Regions from separate parts of the Streptomyces sp. NPDC091376 genome, predicted to be linked through region 1. Evidence: riboswitches for the same ligand, from Rfam matches in the RefSeq annotation. Region 1 holds a riboswitch; each other region holds the start of a gene.
What was found. Region 1 has a riboswitch for cobalamin ahead of cobN (cobaltochelatase subunit CobN). Riboswitches for the same ligand answer to the same signal wherever they lie in the genome.
Positions count from the first base shown of each region.

Region 1 (4,513 bases):
CAGTTGCTCCAGGCGCGCGATGTCGCCGTAGGAGTCTGCGCGGGCCATCGGCGGGACGAGATGGTCGATGAGGGTGGCGTGCACCCGGCGCTTGGCCTGGGTGCCCTCGCCCGGGTCGTTGACGAGGAACGGGTAGACCAGCGGCAGATCACCGAGTGCGGCGTCCGGCGCGCAGGCGGCGGACAGTCCGGCGTTCTTGCCGGGCAGCCACTCCAGGTTGCCGTGCTTGCCGAGGTGGATCATCGCGTCGGCGCCGAAGCCGCCGTCCGACGCGGCGGCCGCGATCCAGCGGTAGGCGGCCAGGTAGTGGTGCGAGGGCGGCAGGTCGGGATCGTGGTAGATCGCGATCGGGTTCTCGCCGAAGCCGCGCGGCGGCTGGATGACGATCAGGAGGTTCCCGCGGCGCAGGGCCGCCAGGACGATGTCGCCTTCGGGGTTGCGGGAGCGGTCCAGGAACATCTCGCCGGGCGCGGGACCCCAGTGCTCCTCGACGTGCTCGCGCAGCTCCGCGGGCAGGGTCGCGTACCAGCGCCGGTAGTCGGCGGCGGGGATGCGGACCGGGTTGCGGGCGAGCTGCTCCTCGGTGAGCCAGTCCTGGTCGTGGCCGCCCGCCTCGATGAGCGCGCGGATCAGCTCGTCGCCGTCGCCCGATGACAGACCGGGGATCTCCTCGGCGCCGAAGTCGTAGCCCTCGTCGCGGAGTCGGCGCAGCAGCGTGACGGCGGACGCGGGGGTGTCGAGGCCGACCGCGTTGCCGATGCGGGAGTGCTTCGTCGGGTACGCGGAGAGGACGAGCGCGAGGCGCTTCTCGGCGTTCGGGATGTGGCGGAGCCGGGCGTGGCGTACCGCGATCCCGGCGACGCGGGCCGCGCGCTCGGGGTCGGCGACATAGGCCGGGAGGCCGTCCTCGTCGATCTCCTTGAAGGAGAACGGGACGGTGATCAGCCGCCCGTCGAACTCGGGCACGGCGACCTGGCTGGCGGCGTCCAGCGGGGACAGGCCCTCGTCGCTCTCCTCCCAGGCGCTGCGCGACCCGGTCAGACACAGCGCCTGGAGCACGGGCACGTCGAGCGCGGCGAGCGCGCCCGCGTCCCATGCCTCGTCGCCCGCCCGTCGCCCATCACCACCCTGAACGGCGGCGCTTCGCACCGTCACCTCCATCTCGGCGGCCTGTGCTTCGGCCGGCCTGGTGCCGCCGGCGGCGAGGACCGTGGTCACGACGGCGTCGGCGCCGCCGAGCCGGTCGACCAGCTCGGGCTCGGGGGCGCGGAGCGAGGCGACGTAGAGGGGAAGGGCCTGGCCGCCCGCGTCCTCGATGGCGTCGCAGAGGGCGCCGACGAAGGCGGTGTTGCCGCTCATGTGGTGGGCGCGGTAGTAGAGCACGGCGACCGTGGGGCCGGTCGTGCCGCGCGGGACGCGGTCGAGGGGACCCCAGGTGGGGGCGGGAGCCGGGGGCTCGAAGCCGTGGCCGGTGAGCAGGACCGTGTCGGACAGGAACCGGGCGAGCTGCTCCAGGTTGTCCGGGCCGCCGTGTGCGAGGTAGGCGTGCGCCTCGGCCGCGATGCCGATGGGGACGGTGGAGGCCTCCATCAGCTGGGCGTCCGGAGCCTGTTCGCCGGTGAGCACGACGACGGGCCGGTCGTGGGCGAGCACGGCGTCGATCCACTCCTGCCAGGCGCGGATGCCGCCGAGGAGGCGTACGACGACGAGGGCGGTGCCCTCGAGGAGCTCGGGCAGCTCGTCGAGGCGGAGGCGGGAGGGGTTCGCGAAGCGGTACGGAACCGGTCCCGCGGCCGCGCGGGCGCTGAGCAGGTCCGTGTCGGAGGTCGACAGCAGCAGGATCGTGGGCGTCGCCGGGGGCGTCGTCGCGTGCGTCATCGCGTGCGCAGGCCTTCCTCGGGGTTTCCGCGCCCCGGGTGGTCGTCGTCGGCGGGAGTTCCTGACTCACCCGGCCGCCAAGTCGAGGCCCGGTTCACAGTGGCGGGACCGCGCCGGATTCTCACCGGGCTTCCTCCCTAGGGTCCTGGGACCCTGTGCCGTCTGCATAGTAGAGGCTGCCTGCGCCGTGGGTATGCTCGCGGCCATGCCGCCCACACCCACAACCCCGGCGGACCCGGGCGAACCTCGCATACGGGACCGAGGTGACGCCTGCCCCGGCGCGCTGCGGCTGCACGCGGCGGACGACGGGCCACTGGCCCGACTCCGCGTACCCGCCGGACTTCTGACGGCGCGTCAGCTCATGGTGCTGGCCGATGCGGCGGAGCGACTGGGCGACGGTGCGGTCAGCATCACGTCCCGGGGGAACGTGGAACTGCGCGGCCTCGCCGGGGGATGCGGTGCGGAGCTCGCGGGGCTGCTGCGGGAGTGCGGCCTGTTGCCGTCCGACACCCATGAGCGGGTGCGCAATGTCGTGGCCTCGCCGCTGGCCGGACTCGACGGACTCGGCTGTGGCGACGTGCAGTTGTGGGCGCGGGAGCTGGACGCGCTGCTGTGCGCGAGCGGCCGGGCGGCGCGGCTCTCGGGCCGTTTCCTGTTCGCCCTGGACGACGGGCGGGGAGATGTGGCGGGACTCGGCGCGGATGTGACCTTGCTCGCAGAGGCGGAGGGTTCGGCGGTCCTACGGGTGGGCGCCGCCGCCTTCCGCGTACGCGCGGACGACGCGGCGCGGGCCGCGTTGGCGGCTGCGGGCGCCTTCCTGGAAGCGGCGTCGGACACGGGCGCGTGGCGGGTACGGGAACTGCCGGCGGACCGGGAGCCGGCACTGGGGGCGCACCTGGAGCGAGCGGGCGTCCCGGCGGAGGCCCGGCCCCCGGAGCCCCGCGTCCGCGACACCGTCGAGGCTGTGCGGGCGGGACCTCTGCCGGGGATCGTGAAGGGGCCCGGCGGCTGGTCCCTTTCCGTGGCCGCGCCGCTCGGGCGGCTCGGCGTCGCACAACTGCGGCACCTTCTCCCCGCTCCGGGCGGCGAGGTGCGGCTCACCCCGTGGCGCGGGGTCGTCGTGCCCGGGTTCGGCAGCCGGGACGTGGCCGGGGCCCGGCTCGGGCGGCTCGCCGACGCGGGGTTCGTCACGGACGCCGGCTCCCCCTGGTACGGGGTCGGCGCCTGCACCGGCCGCCCCGGGTGCGCCAGGTCGCTGGCCGACGTACGGGCCGACGCGACGGCCGGCGTACGGGCCGGCACGGCTGCCCGCCACGGCGGTCCGCCGGTGTACTGGTCCGGCTGCGAGCGCCGCTGCGGCCGGCCCCACGGCGCTTACGTGGACGTCGTGGCCACGGCCGACGGCACGTACCGCGTCACCGAGCCGTTCTCCGGCACCACCTCCACTTCCGCCCACGCCTCCGCCCAGACCCCTGCCTCTGCCGCCGACCGGACCGACACCCGGGCCCAGGACCGTACGAGTACGACGAAATGAGCGAGACCACAGTGTTCGACTACGAGAAGGACGGCGCGGAGATCTACCGCCAGTCCTTCGCCACGATCCGCGCCGAGGCCGACCTCGCCGCGCTGCCCGCCGACGTCAGCCAGGTCGCGGTGCGGATGATCCACGCCTGCGGCATGGTCGACCTCGTCCGCGATCTCGTGTACTCGCCCGCTGTCGTGGCCCGCGCCCGCGCGGCCCTGCGCGCCGGTGCGCCGATCCTCTGCGACGCGCAGATGGTCGCGAGCGGTGTCACCCGCAAGCGGCTGCCCGCCGACAACGAGGTGATATGCACGCTGTCGGACCCGTCCGTGCCCGCGCTCGCCGCGGACCTCGGAACGACCCGCAGCGCCGCCGCCCTCGAACTGTGGCGCGACCGGATGGAGGGCTCGGTCGTCGCCGTCGGCAACGCGCCCACCGCTCTCTTCCGGCTCCTGGAGATGATCGGCGAGGGAGCGCCCCGCCCGGCGGCCGTCATCGGCGTCCCGGTGGGCTTCATCGGCGCCGCCGAGTCCAAGGACGCCCTCGCCGGACACGGCGGCGGCATCGAGCACCTGGTGGTACGGGGGCGGCGCGGCGGCAGCGCCATGGCCGCGGCGGCGATCAACGCGATAGCGAGTGAGGCAGAGTGAGCACGCAGCAGGCCGGCCGACTGTACGGAGTCGGGCTGGGTCCCGGCGACCCGTCCCTGATGACTCTGCGGGCGGTCGAAGTCATCGCCGAGGCCGACGTGGTGGCGTACCACAGTGCCCGCCACGGCCGGTCCATCGCGCGTTCCATCGTGGCGAAGCACCTGCGCTCCGACCACATCGAGGAGCGGCTGATGTACCCGATCACGGTGGAGACCACCGACCATCCCGGCGGGTACCGCGGCGCGCTCGACGACTTCTACGAGGAGGCGGCGGAGCGGCTCGCGGCGCACCTCGACGCCGGGCGGACCGTGGCCGTGCTCGCCGAGGGCGATCCGCTCTTCTACGGCTCGTACCAGCACATGCACAAGCGGCTGGCCCATCGCTATCCGACCGAGGTGATCCCCGGGGTCACCTCGGTGAGCGCGGCCGCCGCACGGCTCGGGGAGCCGCTGTGCGAGGCCGA
Region 1 is NZ_JBIVUF010000002.1:360,990-365,502, forward strand. It holds gene cobN (cobaltochelatase subunit CobN) at 1-1,878, opposite strand, end outside; cobalamin riboswitch at 1,915-2,050, opposite strand; gene ACIQMR_RS05970 (cobalamin biosynthesis protein CobG) at 2,084-3,412, shown strand; gene ACIQMR_RS05975 (precorrin-8X methylmutase) at 3,409-4,050, shown strand; gene ACIQMR_RS05980 (precorrin-2 C(20)-methyltransferase) at 4,047-4,513, shown strand, end outside.

Region 2 (4,513 bases), on a different contig from region 1:
GGCGCGCTTCAGGCACTGAGAAGGCGTCAGCAGCCGCGACGACACGCGGCGGAAGCCACCCGCAGCAGGTCGATGTGACCGCGCGTGGTGAGCAGGGCTGTACGCAACATGGCGCAGAACGTAGCGACCGGTTCCGCCACCGGTCAACGCCGTCTCGTACTGCGGACGCGCGATCCTGCGGGATGGGCGAGAGGATGGAGGTATGCCCGACGCCTTCACCACCCGAGTTCTGAACGTGGCCACCGGCACGGCGGAGGCCGTGACGGATCTGACGCGCGAGTGCGCGGAATTCCTCGACGAGACCGCCGACGGTCGCGACGGCCTGCTCCATGTGTTCGTGCCCCACGCCACCGCGGGGATCGCGGTCATCGAGACCGGCGCGGGCAGCGACGACGATCTGCTGGCCGCACTGCACGTCCTGCTCCCCGCCGACGACCGCTACCAGCACCGCCACGGCAGCCCGGGCCACGGCCGCGACCACGTCCTGCCCGCGCTCGTGCCGCCGCACGCGACGCTGCCGGTCATCGGCGGCCGGCTGGAGCTCGGCACCTGGCAGTCGGTCTGTCTGGTCGACACCAATAAAGACAAAGGCAACCGTCAAGTGCGGTTGAGCTTCCTGGGCTGATCGCAGCCTCCTTCCTCGAGGACATCCTGCGACTCGACTTCCGCCCGGAGCTGGACGCCTGGCGCACCATGCCGATGCGCGCGCTCGTCGTCGCGAACCGCACGGTGGACGGGGCAGTCCGGCAGTTCGTCGTCGACGCCAGGCCGAGCGGCGTACGCGGCACCGCCTCCGACCCGGTCGACGTCCCGGCCGCGTACGAACTGGACGACCTGACTTACGGCATCCTGTGGGCCATGTCGGGATTCGAGGCGGCCCTGCTCGGCGACGACCAGGTCCTGCACACCTCGCTGGCTTCGCTCACCGCTTCCCCAGGCTCGCCGCTCGCCTCCGACCACGGCCTGACCGAAGTGTCCACGATGCTGATCGGCTCGGAGACCGCGGCCCGGTACATCCTGGGCCACCGTGACCACCTGGGCGACGCACCCGTCTTCTGGACCAGGGAACCGCGCGGTGAGGAGGCCGCCACCTGGCTGTTCTTCCGGCACAAGTACCGCTACCTCGAACGAATGGCGCCCCGGCGTCCAGGCGGTACCAGCGGCCGGGGGTTCTGCGTCCCCGAGACGGCGGTCGCCTCCTCGCCGGCGTACGAGCGCGTTCTGCTTTTCCTCGCCATCGCCCTCATGGAGTCCGTCGGCATCCGCACCTGGGTCACCGGCGACGGAGGCTTCGCCCACACCGACGGTTTCGCCCTCTCCCGGGCGCCGGGCTGTCATCGCCTCACGGGTACGGACCGAGGGAGCTGGGCGAAGACGTACGTCACCAACGTCGAGGCGTTCGGCGCCGGCACTCTCGCCCATGACCCCGCCACCGGCGGGATACTTCCGCACATCCACGTCTCCGCCGGCCTGAGGGCTCAGTCCGCCGACGGCAGGACGAGCCACCTCCTCAGCGCCAAGGTCCAGTTCCTCGGCGAGCTGCTGATCGTGGAGGTCACGTCGCCCACGATGACCTGGCCCCGGAACCCCGACCTCTACGACGTGCCGCTGCTCACGTTCGGCTGAGCGGCAGGAGCCGCCGGAGCCAGTGGTGGGTGGGCGCGATCACCTTGATCGCATCCGCCAGCCAGGCGCGTGCCGGAGCGTCGAGCAGCGGCAGTACCGCCTCGAAGTCGGTCTCGTCCTTGTCCCGGGTCGCCTTCGCCTTGTAGAAGAGCTGGACCTCGGGCGCGAGATACGGGATGCCTGTCGCGCTCCGTGCGCCCGAGCTGGTCGATCGGGAGCCGGATCGCCGGGGTGCGCCGCGAGACCCACGGCTGTCCGGGGACGTCGTCAGTGACGGCGCCCTGGCCGTCTCGGAGCTCGTGGCGAACGCGTACGAGCACGCGTGCGGCCCGTACGAGGTGCATGTCCGCTCGGCCGCCGGCAGATACATGAGATTCATGACAGGGACCCTCTGCTCCCCGCGGGCCTCTACCGCGGTGACACGTCGTCGGATCCCGAACCGGTCGAGGAGGCAGGCGGGTTGCTCGTCGAGCGTGGACGGGGCCTGCGCATCGTGAACGAGCTGGCCCAAGGGCAGTGGGGCCTGCTCGCCGGGCCGGCGGTGCTGACCACCTTCCGCCGGGCCGCGCGCAAGGCCCGCTTCCGTGCGCCGGTGCGCTTCGCTGACCCTCGGACGGCGGATTCCGAATCACGCTGACCAGCCGACTTCTGGCGGATGACCCCCCAGCACTGGATTTACTAGGACGTCCAACTATATATTCGAGAGGTAAGCCCGCGGTGCAGGGAAGCCGGTGTGAATCCGGGACGGTCCCGCCACTGTGACCGGGGAGTACGTCGTCGAGCGATACGCCACTGACGAGCTGGATGTCGGGAAGGCGGACGGCGCGCGCTGATCCGGGAGTCAGGATACCGGCCGTGGGGTGTTCCGTGTTGTCCACGAGGATGGAGCTGACACGCATGGCACCGGTGTGTACCCACGACCCTGGTGAGCCTGTCGTCTGACGGGGCTCCGGCCATACGCGATCTCGCGCCCCCGGCACCCGTACGCCACCCGCGTGCGTGTGCGAGGCCGGCGCGCCATCCTCGGATCCCTCCTGACGAGAGCAGGCAGTCATGGTCCGCGAGCATGAACGCGCCCCCGTGCGCGAGTTGACGCACTTCGTCGGCGGCAAGCACACCCCGGGAACATCGGGGTCCTACGGCGAGGTGTACGACCCCAACACCGGCGAGGTCCAGGCCCTGGTGCCGCTGGCGAGCCGGGCCGAGACCGAGGCGGTGATCGCCGACGCCGCCCAGGCGCAGGGTGCGTGGGGGGAGTGGAATCCACAGCGCCGCGCCCGCGTTCTGATGCGGTTCCTGCAACTTGTGGAGCAGGAGAAGGACGATCTGGCCCGGCTGCTGTCCGCCGAGCACGGCAAGACGATCGCCGACGCGCACGGCGACATCCAGCGCGGCCTGGAGGTCGTGGAGTTCGCCGCCGGCATCCCGCATCTGCTCAAGGGCGAGTTCACCGACAACGCCGGCACCGGCATCGACGTCCACTCGCTGCGCGCCCCGCTCGGCGTGGTCGCCGGGATCACACCGTTCAACTTCCCCGCGATGATCCCCCTGTGGAAGGCCGCTCCGGCCCTGGCCTGCGGAAACGCCTTCATCCTCAAGCCGTCCGAGCGGGATCCGTCCGTTCCGCTGCGGCTCGCGGAGCTGTTCCTGGAGGCCGGCCTCCCGCCCGGGGTCCTGAACGTCGTCAACGGCGCCCGAGAGTCCGTCGAGACCCTCCTCGAAGACCCGCGCGTGGCGGCTCTCGGCTTCGTCGGCTCGACGCCGATCGCCGCGCACGTCTACGCGACCGCCGCCGCCAACGGCAAGCGCGCCCAGTGCTTCGGCGGCGCGAAGAACCACATGATCGTGATGCCGGACGCCGACCTCGACCAGGCCGTGGACGCCTTGATCGGTGCCGGGTACGGCTCGGCGGGGGAGCGCTGCATGGCGATCTCCGTCGCCGTCCCGGTGGGCGAGGACACCGCCGACGCGCTCGTGGCCCGGCTGAAGGAGCGCATCGGCTCGCTGAGGATCGGCCGCAGCGACGACCCCGAGGCCGACTTCGGTCCCCTGGTCGGCCGCGACGCCGTCGACCGGGTCCGCTCCTACGTCGACCTCGGAGTCGAGGAAGGCGCCGAACTTGTCGTGGACGGAAGGGACTTCGTCCTCCCCGGCCATGAGAACGGCTTCTTCGCCGGTGCCTCTCTCTTCGACCGGGTCACGCCCGCGATGCGCATCTACCAGGAGGAGATCTTCGGGCCGGTGCTGTGCGTCGCGCGCGCCGCCGACTACGAGGAAGCGTTGCGCCTGCCCAGCGAGCACACCTTCGGCAACGGCGTCGCCATCTTCACCCGGGACGGCGACACCGCCCGTGATTTCACCCGGCGCGTGAACACCGGCATGGTCGGCGTCAACGTGCCCATCCCGGTGCCGGTCGCCTATCACACCTTCGGTGGCTGGAAGCGCTCCGGATTCGGCGACCTCAACCAGCACGGTCCTGACGCCATCCGCTTCTACACCCGGACGAAGACGGTCACCTCGCGCTGGCCCGCCGGTCTCCGCGAAGGCGCGAGCTTCACGATTCCCACGATGGGTTGAGCGACATGACCAGCACTCTGCTCACCGAGGACCAGCAGGCCCTCGTGGAGACCACGCTCGACTTCGCCCAGGACCACCTCGCCCCGCACGCCCTGGACTGGGACCGCGACAAGCACTTCCCCGTCGACGTACTGCGCAAGGCGGCCGGCCTCGGCCTCGGCGGCGTCTACGTCCGTGAGGAGTCCGGGGGAAGCGGCCTCACCCGTTCCGATGGCGTCCTCGTCTTCGAGACCCTTGCCTCCGGCTGCCCGTCCATCGCGGGCTACCTCTCGATCCACAACATGGTCGCCTGGATGATCGACCGTTACGG
Region 2 is NZ_JBIVUF010000008.1:79,110-83,622, forward strand. It holds gene ACIQMR_RS18880 (putative leader peptide) at 27-110, opposite strand; gene ACIQMR_RS18885 (secondary thiamine-phosphate synthase enzyme YjbQ) at 203-625, shown strand; gene ACIQMR_RS18890 (hypothetical protein) at 700-1,626, shown strand; gene ACIQMR_RS18895 (hypothetical protein) at 1,613-2,005, opposite strand; gene ACIQMR_RS18900 (hypothetical protein) at 2,087-2,263, shown strand; cobalamin riboswitch at 2,325-2,499, shown strand; gene ACIQMR_RS18905 (CoA-acylating methylmalonate-semialdehyde dehydrogenase) at 2,680-4,203, shown strand; gene ACIQMR_RS18910 (acyl-CoA dehydrogenase family protein) at 4,209-4,513, shown strand, end outside.
Region 2: another riboswitch for cobalamin. It lies ahead of ACIQMR_RS18905 (CoA-acylating methylmalonate-semialdehyde dehydrogenase); the one in region 1 lies ahead of cobN (cobaltochelatase subunit CobN).

Region 3 (4,513 bases), on a different contig from region 1:
GCGTTCGAGATGGAGGAGATCCTCTACGAACTGCGCGAACACAGCGCCGGGCTGAACGCCGGCCGCTGGGACTACCTCTTCAGCCTGATCAAGACGTTCGGCCACCGCACCGACTTCCTCCTCCCCGACCGCGCCCGGGTCACCATGACGGCCCCGTTCATGCGCGCCTACACCGAGCTGCTGGTCCGCACCTGCCACCGGCGCGGCGCGCACGCCATCGGCGGCATGGCCGCACAGGTCCCCGGCAAGGACCCGGACGCGAACGAGGCCGCGCTGGCCAAGGTGCGCCTCGACAAGGAGCGGGAGGCGGAGGACGGCTTCGACGGCTCATGGGTCGCCCACCCCGCCCTCGTCCCCACCTGCCGCGAGGTGTTCGACGGCGTCCTCAGCGACCGGCCCCACCAGATGGACCGCACCCGCGACGACGTGGAGGTGACTGCGGCCGACCTGCTGTCCGTGCGACGGATCAGCGGCCCGCCCACCGCGGACGGGGTGCGCACCAACATCGCCGTCGCCCTTCGGTACTACGCCGCCTGGCTGCGCGGTCAGGGCGCCGTCGCCATCAGCGGGCTGATGGAGGACGCCGCCACCGCTGAGATCGCCCGCGTGCAGATCTGGCAGTGGCTGCGCCACCGGGTCATCGACCGCGAGACGGTGACGGAGTTGCTCGACGACGAGATCACGGCGCTCGGCGCCGAGTACCCCTGGGCGCCCGTCGACGACATTCGCGCCCTCTTCGAACGGACCGCGATGACGGGCGAGTTGCCGCTGTTCTTCACCCCGGACGCCTACACCCGCCACCTCGTGCGCAGGCCGGAGGTGCAGGCGTGAACGCGGGCATCACGCGCGTCGGTGTCGTCGGCGGCGGGCAGATGGGGGCGGGGATCGCCGAGGTCTGCGCGAGGGCCGGGCTGGACACCGTGGTCTGCGAGGTGGACGCGGTCGCTGCCCGCGCCGCGAGGGACCGGATCGCCGCCTCCCTGGACCGCGCTGTCCGGCGCGGGAAGCTGGAGCGTGCGGCGGCGCAGGACGCCCTGGCCCGCACGGTCTTCACCGGCAGCCTGGACGATCTGGCCGACCGGCAGCTCGTCGTCGAGGCGGTCGTGGAGAACCCCGACGCCAAGACCGAGGTCTTCGTCGCACTCGACAAGATCGTGGAGGATCCGGCGGCGGTGCTGGCGACCAACACCTCCTCCCTTCCGGTCATGCGGCTGGGCATGGCGACGCATCGCGCCGACCGGGTGGTGGGACTGCACTTCTTCAATCCGGTGCCCGTGCTGCCGCTGGTGGAGGTCGTGACGTCCCTGCATACGTCGGCCGAGACGGTCGCCACGGTCGAGGAGTTCGCGACCTGTGCCCTCGGCAAGACCGTGATCCGCTCCCAGGACCGGGCCGGCTTCGTCGTCAACGCCCTGCTCGTCCCGTACCTGCTGTCCGCGATCCGCATGACGGAGTCGGGCTTCGCCTCCGCCTGCGACGTGGACGCCGGGATGGAGCTGGGCTGCGCCCATCCCATGGGACCACTGAAGCTGGCGGACCTGATCGGCCTGGACACGGTGGCCTCGATCGCGGAGTCGCTGTACGAGGAGTTCAAGGAGCCTCTGTACGCCCCTCCCCCACTGCTGCAGCGGATGGTGGAGGCGGGACTCCTCGGTCGCAAGTCCGGCCGCGGATTCCATACGTACGACCAGGGTTGAGCTGCGGGCACCGGGGCCGGGAGGGCCCTGGTGCGCCGGACTCGGCACCTTGGCCGGGCGCGGGTTGAGGGGCCGGCGTCCGGTAGCGGGGCGGGAAGCGCACGGAGGGCGCTTCCCGCCCCGGCGTGTTCCTCGCCTCACGTGCCTCGCCTCACGTGCCTCGCCTCACACGCCCCTCCTCGTCGTCCGCGTCGTCCGCGTCGTGCCTTTTCCCTTCGTCCGAATGACGGACACGGTGCCCTGCGGTGAGGTGCCGCCCCGTAGGCTGGCCGGTGCAGCTGGTTCGCCCCGTCCGCCAGGCGGGATGCGTCGTAAGAGGGAACCCGGTGGGAATCCGGGACTGCCCCGCAGCGGTGAGCGGGAACGACCGCCGTCATACGCACTGGGCCCGGTAAGGGGCTGGGAAGCGACGGCCAGTAGGTGTCCTCCGGCGAGGAGGACGTGCCCGCGAGTCCGAAGACCTGCCAACTGCCCGCGTGCGGACCGTTCCGTGCGTGGACATCCCGGTGACCTCGAGGGCGGGTCGGCGAACACACCAGACGGAACGACCGTGCTTTTGCCGCGCGGGGTCGTGGCCGTCCGGGTCCGTCACCCTTCGCGCTCTCGTCCCGTTCCCGGGATCTCAGGGATTCATCTCGCGAAGGAGATCTCCGTGACAACGAAGTCCGCAGCCGCGGCAGCACGGGCCACCGTGTACGGCTACCCCCGCCAGGGACACGACCGGGAGCTGAAGAAGGCCATCGAGGGCTACTGGAAGGGCCGCGTCAGCGCCGACGCCCTCCGGTCGGCCGCCGCCGAACTCCGGCGGAGCAACCGGCAGCAGCTCGCCGCCGCCGGCATCCACGAGGTGCCCACCGGCGACTTCTCGTACTACGACCACGTTCTCGACACCAGCGTGATGGTCGGCGCCGTCCCCGCCCGGCACCGCGACGCCGTCGCGGCCGACGCCCTGGACGGTTACTTCGCCATGGCCCGCGGCACCCAGGACGTGGCGCCGCTGGAGATGACCAAGTGGTTCGACACCAACTACCACTACCTGGTCCCCGAGCTGGGCCCCGACACCGTCTTCACGGCCGACTCCACGAAGCAGGTCGACGAGTTCAAGGAAGCTCTCGCCCAGGGCCTCACCGCCCGGCCCGTCCTCGTCGGCCCGGTCACCTACCTCCTGCTGGCCAAGCCCGCCCCCGGCGTCGCCGCGGACTTCGACCCGCTCACACTGCTCGACCGGCTGCTCCCCGTGTACGCCGAGGTGATCGCCGACCTGCGCGCGGCCGGCGCCGAGTGGGTGCAGCTCGACGAGCCCGCCCTCGTCCAGGACCGCTCCCCCGCCGAACTGAACGCCGCCGCCCGCGCCTACCGCGACCTCGGGGCGCTCACGGACCGGCCGAAGCTGCTGGTCGCCTCCTACTTCGACCGGCTCGGCGACGCCCTCCCCGTCCTCGCCAAGGCGCCCGTCGAGGGACTCGCGCTGGACTTCACCGAGGCGGCAGCCGCCAACCTCGACGACCTCGCCGCGGTCGGCGGGCTGCCCGGCAAGCGCCTGGTCGCGGGCGTCGTCAACGGACGCAACATCTGGGTGAACGACCTGAGCAGGTCGCTGGCGACACTCGGCACCCTGCTGGGGCTGGCCGACCGGGTCGACGTCTCCGCTTCCTGCTCGCTGCTGCACGTGCCGCTGGACGCCGCCGCGGAGCACGACATCGACCCGCAGATCCTGCGCTGGCTCGCCTTCGCCCGGCAGAAGACGGCGGAGACCGTCACCCTCGCCAAGGGCCTCGCCCAGGGCACGGACGCCATCGCGGGCGAACTCGCCGCGAACCGGGCCGACCTGGCCTCCCGCGCCGCGTCACCCATCACCCACGACCCGGCCGTGCGCTCCCGCGCCGCCGCCGTCACCGGTGCCGACGCCCGCCGCTCCCAGCCGTACGCCGAACGTGCCGCCGCCCAGCGCGCCCACCTCGGCCTGCCGCTGCTGCCGACCACGACCATCGGGTCGTTCCCGCAGACCACCGAACTGCGTACCGCACGCGCCGACCTGCGTGCCGGCCGCATCGACACCGCCGGGTACGAAGAGCGCATCAAGGCGGAGATCCAGGAGGTCATCTCCTTCCAGGAGAAGACCGGCATCGACGTCCTGGTGCACGGCGAGCCCGAGCGCAACGACATGGTGCAGTACTTCGCCGAGCAGCTCACCGGCTACCTCGCCACCCAACACGGCTGGGTCCAGTCCTACGGCACCCGTTACGTCCGCCCGCCGATCCTGGCCGGCGACATCTCGCGTCCCGAGCCGATGACGGTGCGCTGGACGGCGTACGCGCAGTCCCTCACGGCCCTTCCGGTCAAGGGCATGCTCACCGGGCCGGTCACCATGCTCGCCTGGTCCTTCGTCCGCGACGACCAGCCGCTCGGCGACACCGCACGGCAGGTCGCCCTCGCCCTGCGCGACGAGGTCGGCGACCTGGAGGCGGCGGGCACCTCCGTCATCCAGGTCGACGAACCCGCCCTGCGCGAGACACTGCCCCTGCGGGCGGCCGGCCGCGCCGCCTACCTCGACTGGGCGACCGAGGCGTTCCGGCTCACCACCGGCGGGGTACGTCCGGACACCCAGATCCACACCCACATGTGCTACGCCGAGTTCGGCGACATCGTCCAGGCCATCGACGACCTCGACGCCGACGTCATCAGCCTGGAGGCCGCCCGCTCCCACATGCAGGTCGCCCGGGAACTGGCCGCCCACGGCTACCCGCGCGAAGCCGGCCCCGGCGTGTACGACATCCACTCGCCCCGGGTTCCGGGCGCCGAGGAGGCCGCGGCGC
Region 3 is NZ_JBIVUF010000026.1:35,393-39,905, reverse strand. It holds gene aceB (malate synthase A) at 1-831, shown strand, start outside; gene ACIQMR_RS34520 (3-hydroxybutyryl-CoA dehydrogenase) at 828-1,697, shown strand; cobalamin riboswitch at 1,960-2,181, shown strand; gene metE (5-methyltetrahydropteroyltriglutamate--homocysteine S-methyltransferase) at 2,350-4,513, shown strand, end outside.
Region 3: another riboswitch for cobalamin. It lies ahead of metE (5-methyltetrahydropteroyltriglutamate--homocysteine S-methyltransferase); the one in region 1 lies ahead of cobN (cobaltochelatase subunit CobN).